Regions from separate parts of the Stenotrophomonas sp. Steno-C18 genome, predicted to be linked through region 2. Evidence: riboswitches for the same ligand, from Rfam matches in the RefSeq annotation. Region 2 holds a riboswitch; the other holds the start of a gene.
What was found. Region 2 has a riboswitch for glycine ahead of AC06FE_RS04985 (trimeric intracellular cation channel family protein). Riboswitches for the same ligand answer to the same signal wherever they lie in the genome.
Positions count from the first base shown of each region.

Region 1: it holds a riboswitch for glycine, as region 2 does, so the genes downstream of both, gcvP (aminomethyl-transferring glycine dehydrogenase) here and AC06FE_RS04985 (trimeric intracellular cation channel family protein) in region 2, are expected to answer to the same signal.

Region 1 is NZ_JBWJOX010000004.1:143,283-150,551, reverse strand. Features, by position in the region: gene AC06FE_RS10035 (M2 family metallopeptidase) at 1-453, shown strand, start outside; gene AC06FE_RS10030 (hypothetical protein) at 642-1,220, shown strand; gene AC06FE_RS10025 (hypothetical protein) at 1,583-1,999, opposite strand; gene AC06FE_RS10020 (multidrug effflux MFS transporter) at 2,070-3,290, opposite strand; glycine riboswitch at 3,617-3,725, shown strand; gene gcvP (aminomethyl-transferring glycine dehydrogenase) at 3,836-6,700, shown strand; gene AC06FE_RS10010 (M1 family metallopeptidase) at 6,935-7,269, opposite strand, start outside.
Region 2 is NZ_JBWJOX010000002.1:98,944-106,212, forward strand. Features, by position in the region: gene AC06FE_RS04970 (queuosine precursor transporter) at 169-723, shown strand; gene glnE (bifunctional [glutamate--ammonia ligase]-adenylyl-L-tyrosine phosphorylase/[glutamate--ammonia-ligase] adenylyltransferase) at 752-3,574, opposite strand; gene AC06FE_RS04980 (acetyl-CoA hydrolase/transferase family protein) at 3,858-5,372, shown strand; glycine riboswitch at 5,521-5,610, shown strand; glycine riboswitch at 5,624-5,730, shown strand; gene AC06FE_RS04985 (trimeric intracellular cation channel family protein) at 5,817-6,434, shown strand; gene AC06FE_RS04990 (YegP family protein) at 6,583-6,921, opposite strand; gene AC06FE_RS04995 (GIY-YIG nuclease family protein) at 7,044-7,269, opposite strand, start outside.

The DNA of each region.
Region 1 (7,269 bases), on a different contig from region 2:
CAGTACAACCAGAAGTGGTGGGAACTGAAGGCCCAGTACCAGGGCGTGGCCCCGGCCAGCGCACGCGGCGAGGAGTTCTTCGACGCCGGCGCCAAGTACCACGTGCCGGGCAACACCCCGTACCTGCGCTACTTCCTGGCGCGCATCCTGCAGTACCAGTTCTACAAGGGCCTGTGCGATGCGTCCGGTTACACCGGCCCGCTCAACGAGTGCAGCTTCTATGGCAACAAGGAAGCCGGCCAGAAGTTCTGGGCGATGCTGAGCAAGGGCTCCAGCCAGCCGTGGCAGGCCACGCTCAAGGAGCTGACCGGCAACGACAAGCTCGACGCCGGCCCGATGCTGGAATACTTCGCCCCGCTGCAGGAATGGCTGAAGCAGCAGAACGAAGGCCAGATGTGCGGCTGGACGGCAGCACCGCCGGCAGCCGTCGCCGCACCGACGAGCACGCCGTAAACACGACGGACCGGGTTGACCACGAAGGGCGCCGTTTCGGCGCCCTTCGTTCATCCACGGTCAGGCGCATGACGGAGATCATGCGGATGCGGGCCAGGCTCCACCGGCCCGACATTGACAGCCCGCATTGGCATGAACATCTTGCCCGCCTACTCCTGGAGACCCGAATGCCCCCTGCAGCGCGCACCGTGCTTTTCCTCCTGCTCGCCACGCAGACTGCGGCCGGATGGGCGGCACAACACACCGAGCCCCTCCGCGTCGGCTACACCGAACGCGATCGCGCCTTCGGCTTCACGTTCACACCGCCGGCGGGCAAGGACTGGAAACAGGACAAGTGGGGCAGCGGAAACCTCAGCGTCGACTGGAACGCGGGCTCGACCACCGACAGCAGGAAGATCGAGGCCTACATGACCCGGCCCGATGTCCCGACCAGCCCCCTTTCCGGCTACATCGAGAACATCCGGCGCAAGCTGGAGCAGGACTTCTCCAACAGTCCCGTCGCCACCATCAACCACCTGCAGGTAAGCGAATACCCGGCGGACAAGCGCTGCGCCAGCATCCACCTGCGGCTTGAGCTGCGGCAACCCGCCGCCGATGGACAACGGCAATGGGCCGAGCAATACACCTTGTCCTGCGGTTCGCCGCGCTACGCCGATGTTGGCTACGAGCTGCGCTACTTCCACCGCTACACCGACGCTCACCGCGACCCGAACCTGCAGGCCAAGGCCGAGCAGGTGCTGGGCAGCATGCGGATCGAAGAGGACTGATTACCGGGCCAGGCAGCTGGATGGAAGGCCGCTCCTGCGGATCCCTGGCGACCGGGTCGGTGTGCCATCGGGGCCCATGGCGTCATCGTTGCCGCTTTTCCCGGCACCGTTGCCACTTCCCGCGGCATCGCTGGAACATCCCACCCGATGCCTGCCATCCGAAGCGGCATGACTGACGCTTTTTTCGACATCCGTGCCGCTTCAACGGGCAATGCCGGCGCCCCATGTGACATCACAGGCATAGGGGCGACATCGCTGCACCTTGAAGGGATGGGCCTGCCGCTCCAGGTGACACGCCTGCCGCAGAAACAACAAAGGCGCCCTGGGCGCCTTCGCTGATCCGGCAACTTCCCCGCAGACGCTCAATGCGTGCCAGCGGCGCTCTTCGCGCCCACGCCCAGCTCACCGGCCAGGTTGCGCTTGTAGGTGTCGAAATCGATACCCTGCTCGGCTACCTCCGCGTGCGCGGCGTCCTTCAGTGCGTCGGAATACATCAGGCGCACCGGGGTGTTGTTGTTCTCGTGCCATTCGGCGGCCTGCATGATCAGCGCCAGCACGCGTGCGGCGCTGGTGGTCTCCCCGGCGATCTTGCCGTCCATGCCCAGCACCCACTCGCCGTCGCGGCGGACGATGCCCGCCAGCAGGCTGCGCTGCTGGTCACGCAGTTCGGCGTGCGGCTCGACCTTGGCCTTCGGTGCCGGGTTGGCCTCGGCCTGGTTGCGGGCGCGCTCGGCCAGTTTCTTCTTCGCCTCGCGGCGGCCCTTGGATTGAATCGACATCGTGATGTGCTCTTTGCCGTCGCCGCTGATGGCGGCAGGGATAGTGTCCCCGATCGGGGGTGAAGATGGATCAGGCCGCCGGGGTGTTGCGTTGGGCGCGCTGGCTGATGCGCTCCCACTTCCACATCAGCCCGCTACCCAGCGCGAACAACGCCGCGCCGATGGCCAGGCTCAGGCCACTGCGGCTGAGCAGCGGCGACAGCACGCCGGCGATGACCGCATTGGTCACCAGCGTGCTGAAGGCCTGCATCGAGGAGGCCGTGCCGCGCTGGCGCGGGTACATGTCCAGGATCGCCAGGCTCAGGATCGGGAAGATCAGCGCCACGCCGAACGAATTGAGGGTCAGCGCCAGCACCGCCCACGGCACGCTCATCTGCGGGGCCAACGCGTTGTAGGCGATGTTGTAGACCGCCGCCACCGCCATGAACGCATAGCCGATCCGCACCGCGCGCGCGCCGGCGATGCGCCCGGCCGCGCGGCCGGAGGCATAGGCGCCCAGCGCCATGCCGCCGATGGTCGGGATGAACAACCAGGCGAACTGCTGCTCGTTCAGGTGCAGCAGGTCCAGGATGAAGGCCGGTGCCGAGGCGATGTACAGGAACAGCCCGCCAAAGCCCAGCGAGCCGGCCAGGGCCAGGCGCAGGAAGCGCGGGTTGACCGCGATGCTCCAGTAATCCTGGGCCAGCCGTGCCGGGCGCAGGCTCAGCCGGGCCTGCGGCGGGTGGGTTTCCGGCAGCCACAGGCAGGTAACCACCAGCAGCAGCGTGGAGAACGCCACCAGGAACCAGAAGATGCCCTGCCAATGGCTCCAGCCCAGCAGCCAGCCACCGATGATCGGGGCGATGGCCGGGGCGATGGAAAAGATCATCGACACCTGGCTCATCAGCCGCTGGGCGTCGTCGCCGTCGTACAGGTCACGGATGACCGCCCGGCCGATGATGTAGCCCACGCCGGCGGACAGGCCCTGCAGGCCGCGGAACAGCAGCAGCGAGCCCATGTCGCGCGACAGCGCGCAGCCGATCGAGGCCAGGATGAACACCACCAGCCCACCGATGATCACCCGCTTGCGGCCCAGCGCATCGGACAGCGCGCCGTGGACCAGGCTCATCAGCGCATAGGTGAGCAGGTAGACGCTGATGACCTGCTGCATGGCCAGTTTGTCGGCGCCCATCTGCGCGCCGATCTGCGGGAACGCGGGGAACACCGCGTCGATGGCGAACGGGCCGAACATCGACAACCCGGCCACCAGTGCGGCGATCCGTCGCAGCGAAACCTGCTTGCTTGCTTTCATGGCTTCCTGTGGAACAACGTGCATCGGCACCGGCAGGCACACCGGTGCGGGAGGGAAAATGAACAGGGCCGGACACGGTAACGCCGCGCGGCCATATCGCGCCTGTTTATCCGGACATGAACCCGCGTCAGCCCGCGGTACCGGCCTCCCCGCCCACCGCGTGCAACGCGCGATCCTCGGGCCGGGAACGGAATGGTAATCCAAGCCGGTGCGCAGGTCTGCCCCGGGCTATAATCGGCCAGCTGTACGAACACGGTGGGAGAAGCGGCTGACCCCGCTGCCGAAGGCGCAAACGCCCGTAAATCGCTCAGGCCCGATACCACCTGCACCAAAACTCTGGAGAGACCGGTTCAATCCGGCGCCGAAGGGGCACGAAGCACACGATCCTCGTCGCGTTGCTTCCAAACTCTCAGGCAAAAGGACAGAGGGGCGCGAGGCAAGCCACCGGCTTGCCGGCCGTGATGCCGCCTGCGCGGCAGCAGGGCCGTACCGGTGCTTGCCTGGCTCACCGCCCCAGCCCTGCATGCCTTCTCCGGACGTCAGCCATGACCCAGAACACCCCTTCGCTGCGCGAACTCGAACACTCCTCCGCGTTCGTCGACCGCCACATCGGCCCCAACGATGCCGAAATCGCGCAGATGCTGCGCACCGTTGGCCATGATTCGCTTGAAGCCCTGACCGACGCCATCGTGCCGGGCTCGATCAAGTCGCCGGCACCGCTGGCGCTGCCCGAATCGCTCACCGAGGTCGAGGCGCTGGCCAAGATCCGCGCCATCGCCGGCAAGAACAAGGTGCTGCGCAGCTTCATCGGCCAGGGCTACTACGGCACCCACACGCCGAACGTGATCCTGCGCAACATCCTGGAGAACCCGGCCTGGTACACCGCCTACACCCCGTACCAGGCGGAGATCTCGCAGGGTCGCATGGAAGCGCTGATCAACTTCCAGACCCTGGTCGCCGACCTGACCGGCATGGAGATCGCCAACGCCTCGCTGCTGGACGAAGCCACCGCTGCCGCCGAGGCGATGACCCTGGCCAAGCGTTCGGCCAAGTCCAGGTCCAAGGTGTTCTTCGTGCACGACGCCGTGCACCCGCAGACGCTGGAACTGCTGCGCACCCGCGCCGAGCCGATGGGCATCGAGCTGCAGGTCGGCACCCCGGCCGAAGCCATGACCGCCGACGTGTTCGGCGTGCTGCTGCAGTACCCGGACACCACCGGCCACATCGGTGACCACAAGGCGCTGGTCGAGGCCATCCACGCCCGCCAGGGCCTGGTCGCCGTGGCCACCGACCTGCTCGCGCTGACCCTGATCGCCGCTCCCGGTGAATGGGGCGCGGACATCGCCATCGGCAACAGCCAGCGTTTCGGCGTGCCGTTCGGCTTCGGTGGCCCGCATGCGGCGTTCATGGCCTGCCGTGACGCCTACAAGCGCTCGATGCCGGGTCGCCTGATCGGCGTGTCGGTCGATGCCGAAGGCAAGCCGGCCTACCGCCTCACCCTGCAGACCCGTGAGCAGCACATCCGCCGCGAGAAGGCCACCTCCAACATCTGCACCGCGCAGGTGCTGCTGGCGGTGATGGCCTCGATGTACGCCGTCTACCACGGCCCGGAAGGCCTGCTGCGCATCGCCCGCCGCACCCACCGCCTGGCCGCGATCCTGGCCAGCGCGCTGCGCACGGCCGGTGTTGCTGTGGGCAATGACTTCTTCGATACCCTGCACGTCACCGGCGTCGACGCCGCGGCGGTACAGGCCAAGGCCGTGGCCGCGGGCATCAACGTGCGCGTGATCGATGCCGGCGCGGTCAGCATCAGCTTGGACGAAACCGCCACCCGCGCCGACATCGTCGCGCTGGGCCAGCTGTTTGGTGCCACGGTCGACGTGGATGCACTGGACGCCGCCACCGCCGATGCCCTGCCCAAGGGTCTGCTGCGCACCAGTGCGTTCCTGACCCACCCGGTGTTCAACACGCACCACAGCGAGCACGAGATGCTGCGCTACCTGCGCTCGCTGGCCGACAAGGACCTGGCGATGGATCGCACCATGATCCCGCTGGGCAGCTGCACCATGAAGCTCAACGCCACCGCCGAGATGATCCCGGTGACCTGGCCGGAGTTCGCCAACATCCACCCGCTGGCACCGGCCGACCAGGCGCAGGGCTACAAGGAACTGATCGACGGGCTGGAAGCGATGCTGGTCGAATGTACCGGCTACGACGCGGTGAGCCTGCAGCCGAACTCCGGCGCGCAGGGCGAATACGCCGGCCTGCTGGCGATCCGCGCCTACCACCGCTCGCGCGGCGAAGGCCATCGCGACATCTGCCTGATCCCGGATTCGGCGCACGGCACCAACCCGGCCTCGGCGCAGATGTGCGGCATGACCGTCGTCGTCACCAAAACCGATGCCAACGGCAACGTCGACGTCGAGGACATCCGCCGCAACGCCGAGAAGTACAGCGACCGCCTGGCCGCGATCATGATGACCTACCCGTCCACGCACGGCGTGTTCGAGGAAGAGGTGGTCGAGATCTGCCAGATCATCCACCAGCATGGCGGTCAGGTGTACACCGACGGCGCCAACATGAACGCCCTGGTCGGCGTGGCCAAGCCCGGCAAGTGGGGCTCGGACGTGTCGCACCTGAACCTGCACAAGACCTTCTGCATCCCGCACGGCGGCGGCGGCCCGGGCGTGGGCCCGTGCGCGGTCAAGTCGCACCTTGCCCCGTTCCTGCCGGGCAAGCTCGGTGACAACGGCCCGGTCGGCATGGTCAGCGCGGCCAGCTTCGGCAGCGCCTCGATCCTGCCGATCAGCTGGATGTACATCACCCTGATGGGCACCGCCGGCCTGCGCAAGGCCACCCAGGTGGCACTGCTCAATGCCAACTACATCGCCAAGCGCCTGGCCCCGCACTACAAGACGCTGTACACCGGCCGCAACGGCCTGGTGGCACACGAGTGCATCCTGGACGTGCGTCCGCTGGAGAAGACCTCCGGCATCGGCGCCGAGGACGTGGCCAAGCGCCTGATCGACTTCGGCTTCCACGCCCCGACCCTGAGCTTCCCGGTCGCCGGCACGCTGATGGTGGAGCCGACCGAGAGCGAATCGCAGCACGAGCTGGACCGTTTCATCGACGCGATGATCCAGATCCGCGAGGAGATCCAGGCCATCGAGGACGGTCGCCTGGACCGCGAGGACAACCCGCTCAAGCACGCCCCGCACACCGCCGGCGCGGTGTCGGCCAGCGAGTGGACCCACGCCTATCCGCGCGAACTGGCCGCCTTCCCGCTGCCGTCGCTGAAGCTGCAGAAGTACTGGCCGCCGGTGGCACGCGTGGACAACGTGTACGGCGACAAGAACATCATGTGTGCCTGCATCCCGGTGGATGCGTACAAGGAAGACGTGGAAGCCTGATCGGCTTCTGCGTTGGCTTGATGTGACAAAGCCAGCCGGTGCAAACCGGCTGGCTTTTTGTTTGGGCGCTGGGGGCTGAGAGCTAGAAGCCGCCCTCACCCCAACCCCTCTCCCGCAGGCGGGAGAGGGGCTTTAAAGCGGCAATTGCCAGCAATGCTTCAACCTGCAGGGAACTGAGCCCCTCTCCCGCCTGCGGGAGAGGGGTTGGGGTGAGGGCAGCCTCCCCAAAGCGCCTCAGTACCCGTTCTTCCGCAACCAGGCATCCACCTGTGGCTTGCGCTCGGCGCGCAGCTTCACCCGCGTCTGGATACCGGCGATCACCGTCTCCGCATCGCGGCGCGAGGTGGCGGCGATGTACTTGTCGGCGAAGGCGTTGATCTTGTCGACCATCTGCAGGTTGTCGGCCGAGGCCCCCAGCTGCGGGAAGTAGCCTGCCCGCGAGGTACCGTCCACCAGCGTCTCCACCTTCTCGCGGTTGGCCACCGCGAAGTCGAAGGCCAGGTCCGGGTGCTCGCGCGACACGCCGCCGATCATGCCGGCACCGTTGGTCGCGCCCGGCTCTTCGGTCA
Region 2 (7,269 bases):
CGGGAGAGGGGCTTTGTGCGCATCCCCTGGCGACGGGGTCTGGGCCGCCTTTACATGGCGGCCAGCAACCTGCGGGTACAATGCGCCCCTGCCTTGCTGCCCGTCCGGGCGCGGCTGCCCCCCTTTCCCTTGTCGATGCGGCGCCTCACGGTGCTGCCCGTAGTGCCCATGTCCCCACATCCGTCCATCCGTTTCGCCCCGCTTACCCCCACCTCGCTGCTGCTGGCAGTGCTGGCGATGGGCGCCGTGGTGCTGGGCTCGAATGTGCTGGTGCAGTACCCGATCAATGACTGGTTGACCTGGGGTGCCTTCAGCTACCCGGTCGCGTTCCTGGTCAGCAACCTGATCAACCGCCGCTTCGGCCCGCAGGCCGCGCGCCGCGTGGCCTGGGCCGGTTTCGCGGTGGCGGTGGTGCTGTCGGTCTGGATCGCCACCCCGCGCATCGCGGTGGCCTCGTGCCTGGCCTTCATCTGCGCGCAGCTGCTGGACATCACCGTGTTCGACCGCCTGCGCGTAGGCAACTGGTGGCGCGCACCGATGGTGGCCACCACCTGCAGCGCCACGCTGGACACGGCCATCTTCTGGTCGATCGCCTTCGCCGGTTCACAGCTGCCGTGGGTCAGCTGGGCGGTCGGCGACTGGCTGGTCAAGCTCGGCATCGGCCTGTGCCTGCTGGCGCCGTTCCGTGCCCTGCTGTGGAAGATGGCACCGGTGAAGCAGTAACCGCCAGGCGCCTCGCCGCCGGCGTACCTCACTCCCCGGCGCCGCCCGGGAACACCAGGCCCTTGCCCACCGCCGCGGCGGTGATCGCCGCACAGGCGGCCTGGATCTCCGCCGTCGGCACCGCCATGCGCGGGCGCCGGTCCAACGTGCAGCCCAGCCCCACGTCCAGCAGCGTCGCGTGCGCATCGTGCAGCGCCGCCGCGGTGTCTTCCTGCAGCCAACCGACGCCGGCCAGGGCGGTGATCAGGCGTGGGGTCTGGCGGGGGCCGCACAACGCGTGATGCACCGCGGCCTGCGACAGCACCCCGGTCTGCAGCACGAACTCCAGGTCAACCAGCCCGCCCGCACCCTGCTTCAGGTCCAGCCGTCCGGCATCGCTGCGGTCCAGTTCGGCGCGCATGCGGCCGCGCATCTTCATCACGTCGCCGAACAGGGTTTCCGCGTCGCGCGCCCGGCCCAGCGTGGCATCGCGCACCTGCTCGAAATCGGCCAGCAGCGACCCGGTGCCGGCAACCCCGCGCGCGCGTACCAGCGCCTGGTGTTCCCAGGTCCAGGCACGCTCGCGCTGGTACTCGGTGTAGCTGGCCAGCGAAGACACCAGCGCACCCTTGCCACCGTCCGGGCGCAGCCGCACGTCGATGTCGTACAGGCGCCCGGCGGCGGTCACCGCCGACAGCAGCGCCATCACCTTCTGCGCCAGGCGTGCGAACCAGCGCCCGCTTTCCAGCGGTCGCTTGCCATCGCTCTCCTCGGCCTCGGCCGGATGGTCATACAGGAACACCAGGTCCAGGTCCGAGCCGAAGCCCAGCTCCTCGCCGCCCAGGCTGCCGTAGCCGATGATCGCGAAGCGCCCGCCCGGCACCTCACCGTGTGCATGGCGCATGTCCGCGCGCGCCATCTCCAGCACGGTGACCACCACGGCATCGGCCAGCTGCGCCAACTGCAACGTGCAGTCCACCGCACGCTGGCGGCCATCGTGGAAGGCCAGCGCCATGCGGAAGCTCAGCGCCAGGCGCACTTCATTGAGCGCGCGCAGCGCCGCTTCCGGGTCGTCGATGGCCAGCGCGGCCGAACAGGCGTCCTGCATTTCCTGCGCCCCGGGCATCGGCCCGGCCACGCGCGTGTCCAGCAGTTCGTCCAGCAACAGCGGGAACGCCACCAACCGTTCGGACAACAGCGCGCTGCGCGCCAGCACGTTGACCAGGCGGGTCAGCGCGCTGGGCTGTTCGTCCAGCAGTGCCAGGTAGCTGGTGCGCCGCAGGATCGACTGCAGCAGCCCGAGCACGCGCCGCAGCGCGGCGTCCGGCTGCGGCGAGCGGGTGGCCGCATGCAGCAGCGCCGGCAGCACCCGGTCCAGCCGCGCGCGCGCGTTGTCCGACAGCGACTTCACGCCCAGCGACTGGGCGAACTCACGCAGCGACTGGTCGGCACCGGCCGCATCGGCGAAACCGGCCTCGGCCAGCACCTCGGCGCTGCCGCCACCGGGCAGCACGCGCCAGTAGCTGGCCAGCGCATCGGGCGCGGCCTGGCCCTGGCGCGGGGCCAGCAACGCGCCGAACTCGGTGCCCACGCGCTGGCGTTGCGCATCCAGCGCCCGCAGCAGCGCCTCCCAGTTGGCGTAGTCCAGGCCCAGCGCGATGCGCTCGCGGTCCAGCGGGTCGGTCGGCAGGCTGTGGGTCTGCGCATCGCGCAGCATCTGCAGGCGGTTTTCCACGCGCCGCAGGAAACGGTAGGCGCTGATCAGGTCCTGGCCATCCTGCTCGGCCATCTGCCCGGCATCCATCAGCGCGCGCAGTGCCGGCAGCAGGCGCCGCTCGCGCAGCGCCGCCTCGCGGCCGCCGCGGATCAACTGCAGCGCCTGGGCCAGGAACTCGATCTCGCGGATGCCACCGGGGCCGCGCTTGATGTCGTCCACGCGGTCCTTGCGCGCGACCTCGGCGGTGATGGCCGCCTTCATCTCGCGCAGGCCATCGAGCGCGGTGAAATCCAGGTAGCGGCGGTAGACGAACGGCCGCAGCGTTTCCAGCCAGGCCTCGCCGGCGGCGATGTCACCGGCCACGGCGCGCGCCTTGATCCAGGCATAGCGCTCCCAGTCGCGGCCCTCGCGCTGGAAGTACTGGTCCATGCCGGCGAACGACAAGGCCACCCGCCCGGCGGTGCCGAATGGGCGCAGGCGCAGGTCGACGCGGTGGCAGAAGCCTTCGGCGGTGGTTTCATCCAGCAGCCGGGCCAGGCGCTGGCCCAACCGCGCGAAGTACTCCTCGGCCGCCAGCGGACGCGCGCCGTCGGACTCGCCGCCTTCCGGGTAGGCGTAGACCAGGTCGATGTCGGAGGAGAAATTCAGCTCACCGCCGCCGAGCTTGCCCAGCCCGAACACCACCAGCCGCTGCACGCCGCCGTCGGCGCTGCGCACCACGCCGTGGCGGCTGGCGAATTCCTGCTCCAGCGCGGCCAGCGCCAGCTGCAGGCAGTCCTCGGCCAGCCGGGTGGCCCCGGCCAGGGTGGCGTCCACGTCATCCAGCCCCTGCAGGTCGCGCCAGATCAACCGGGTGGAGGCCGCCGCGCGGTAGCGGCGCAGCTGGGTGGGCCAGGCGGTGGGCTGCAGCGGGTCCAGTCCGGGCAACGGGACCGGGGCCGGATCGGGGGCGGCCAGCCGCTCCAGCAGCTCCGGCTGCCGGCACAGCGTGTCGATGGCGAAGTCGCTGGCGATGGCCAGCCGGCGCAGCCCCGCCTCGACGTCCTGCGACGGCGGCCAGCGCGCCGGGTCCGGCAACGCCAGCTTGAGGCGGGCCAAGGCCCGGTCAATCACCGGGGCAACGTATTCAGGAACTGCGGCGGGGGAATTTTCCATCCGCCGATTCTGGCATCTGCGCATGCCAGCGGTCGCCATCTGCGGCGATCGGCCATTAAAAAAGCCCGCTGACAGCGAACTGTCAGCGGGCTTTGCTCCCTCCCCCACGTCGGGATGCAGGGTGATCGTGCGGCCTGCGGAAGCAACTTGCACGCTGCAGTGCAAAACAGTACTTGGCGGTACAAGAGCCTGCGGGCCACAAAAACCATCCCACCAAGGTAGAACCCCCCAGCCCCGCGGGAAGGGCGATAATCGACGGTCCCCACAACAACCCGTAGTCGTCATGTCTGTCGAACGCATCCTGGACGCGCGCCTGCGCGACCGCATCGTCTCCGCCGAACAAGCCGCGGCGCTGATCCAGCCGGGCGAAACCGTCGCCATGAGCGGCTTCACCGGTTCGGGCTACCCCAAGGCGGTGCCGATGGCGCTGGCCAAGCGCATCGAGGACGTGCATGCGCAAGGCCTGCCGTTCCAGATCAAGCTGATGACCGGTGCCTCCACCGCGCCCGAACTGGACGGCGCGCTGGCCAAGGCCGACGGCATCGCCATGCGCATGCCGTTCCAGACCGACCCCGATGCGCGCAAGCGCATCAACGACGGCAAGCTGGACTACATCGACATCCACCTCTCGCACGTCGCCCAGCACGTGTGGTTCGGTTTCTACGGCGAGATCGACACCGCCGTGGTCGAGGTCTCGGCCATCCGCGCCGATGGTGCGTTGGTGCCGTCCACCTCGGTCGGCAACAACAAGACCTGGCTGGACCTGGCCAAGAAGGTGATCATCGAGGTCAACGAGTGGCAGCCCGCCGACATCGAGGGCATGCACGACATCTACTACGGCACCGCGCTGCCGCCGCACCGCAAGCCGATCCCGCTGATCCACGCCAACGACCGCATCGGCCAGACCACGCTGGACGTGGACCCGGACAAGATCGTGGCGGTGGTGCGCACCAATGGCCCGGACCGCAACAGCCCGTTCAAGCCGATCGACGAGGACAGCCGCCTGATCGCCGGCCACCTGATCGAGTTCCTCAAGCACGAAGTGGCCAAGGGCCGCCTGCCGCACAACCTGCTGCCGCTGCAGTCGGGCGTGGGCAACATCCCCAACGCCGTGCTCGCCGGCCTTGCCGACAGTGGCCTGCGCGGGCTCAGTGCGTTCACCGAGGTGATCCAGGACGGCATGCTGGACCTGCTCAAGTCCGGCGTGCTCGAGTACGCCTCGTGCACCGGCTTCGCGCTGAGCCCGGAGGCGAACGAGGAGTTCAAGCGCAACATCCGGTTCTACCGCGACCGCATCATCATGCGCACGCAGGAAATGTCGAACCACCCGGAGCTGGTGCGCCGGCTGGGCTGCATCGGCATGAACGGCATGATCGAGGTGGACATCTACGGCAACGTGAACTCCACCCACGTCATGGGCAGCCGCATCATGAACGGCATCGGCGGTTCGGGCGACTTCACCCGCAACGGCTTCCTGTCCACCTTCCTGAGCCCGTCGATGGCCAAGGGCGGCAGCATCTCGGCGATCGTGCCGATGGTCAGCCACGTCGACCACACCGAGCACGACGTCTCGATCATCGTCACCGAGCAGGGCCTGGCCGACCTGCGCGGCCTGCCGCCGCGCGCCCGCGCCCGCCAGGTGATCGACAACTGCGCGCACCCGGGCTACCGCGACCAGCTCAACGACTACTTCGACCGCGCCTGCCGCGACAGCTACGGCAAGCACACCCCGCACCTGCTGCCCGAAGCGCTGTCCTGGCACCAGCGCTACATCGACACGGGCAGCATGAAGGCCTGAGCAACGCCCGCGGCAGCGGGCATGCAGTCGCAGCACCGAAGCAGCCGACGGCCCCGCCGCCGGCTGCTTTCATGTGGGAGCAGTGCCACCGACAGGCGCGGACTGCCAGATCCGGCCAGTTCATGCTGCAATGCAGCAGTTACACTGGCACCCGGATGCAGGAGAGAGGCGCCACGCTGGCGCCCGCCGAAGGCGCAGGCTCCCATGATCGCTCAGGCCGGTGGGCTGGAATCCCACCAACCATGCATCCGATACGCCGAGCTGGAGAGAGGTTGCCGGACACCGTCCGTGCAATCCGCCGAAGGGGCACGCGGCCATCGCCGCTGAACTCTCAGGCACAAGGGACAGCGGGAGCGGCACCGGTCAACGCAGTCCCATCCTTGCCCAGGCAGGGGTGGCGGCAGGCGCGTGGCCGGCCCCACCGCTCTGCCTGGAACCCACAGCATGCTGCTTTCCCTCATCTACCTGATCGCCATTTCCGCCGAAGCCATGACCGGCGCGCTGGCCGCCGGCCGGCGCCGCATGGACCTGTTCGGCGTGGTCATGATCGCCTGCGTCACCGCCCTGGGCGGCGGCTCACTGCGCGACATCCTGCTTGGCCACTACCCGCTGGGCTGGGTGAAGCACCCCGAGTACCTGGGCTTCACCGTCTGCGCGGCGCTGGTCGCCACCTGGCTGGCGCGCTGGATGCACCATTTCCGCAGCACCTTCCTGGTGCTGGACGGGCTGGGCCTGATCGCCTTCACCCTGATCGGCTGCGCCATCGCGCGCGAAGCCGGGCATGCGCCGCAGATCGTGCTGATCGCCGGCATGCTCACCGGCGCGTTCGGCGGCGTGCTGCGCGACATCCTCTGCAACGAGGTGCCGCTGATCTTCCAGAAGGAGCTGTACGCGATCATCTCGCTGCTCACCGGTGCGGCCTACCTGCTGTTGCTGCACTGGCAGGTGGCCGACGACACCGCGATCGTGTGCTGCCTGCTGGGCGGTTTCGCACTGCGCCTGCTGGCCATCCGCTACCGCTGGGAGATGCCCAAGTTCGTCTACCAGGATGAGGTGCATTGAGCTGGCCGGTGCTGCCCTCACCCCAACCCCTCTCCCGCGTGCGGGAGAGGGGCCAGGTTCACGACAGCTTGAAGTGATCGGCGCAACTGCAGTTTCAAAGCCCCTCTCCCGCACGCGGGAGAGGGGTTGGGGTGAGGGCAAAACCCAACTACCCCGCCGTCTTGTCCTTCACCGTCGTGCTCGGCCCATTGCCCTTGACGCTGGTGATGCCGGCTTCGCGCGCGGCCTGCGATGCGTACAGCTGGCTGCTGCCGATCACCTGGTGGTTGGCGGCCTTGAGATTGAAATGGTGTCGACCATCGCTGCTGGTCTTGCGCTCGTAATGCGCTTCATCGGGGCTGTTCTTCTGCACCGAGGCGATGCCGTTCTCGGCCGACGCGCGCGTGGTGTAGCGCTCGCTGGTGAGGATCACCTCGGCGTTGCCTGCCTTGAGCACGAAGTAGAACTGCCCGTCCTTGCTCTTCTCCAACTCGTACCAACCTGCCATCACGAACCCTCCGCTTGAGGACGATGCCGACATGCCGCTGGACAGCCGCATGCGTGGCTATGGTGCCCGGCTGCCCGGGCGTTGGCGCCGCCCGGAACGGCGGCTGCAAGCCAGACTCTACCTCAATCCCCAGCCCGCTCCAGCCACGCCAGCTTGTGCTGGCGGGGGAGCTGCTTGATCTGCCATTCCGCGCGCGAGGCGGCGGCACGGTCGGCGTACGGGCGCATGCCCAGTACCCGCAGCGGCGGGTGCGCGCGCGTGTAACGCGCGCCCTTGCCGGCCAGATGGGCCTGGAAGCGCGCCTGTACATCGGTGCTGATACCCGCGTAGTAGCTGCCATCGCGGCAT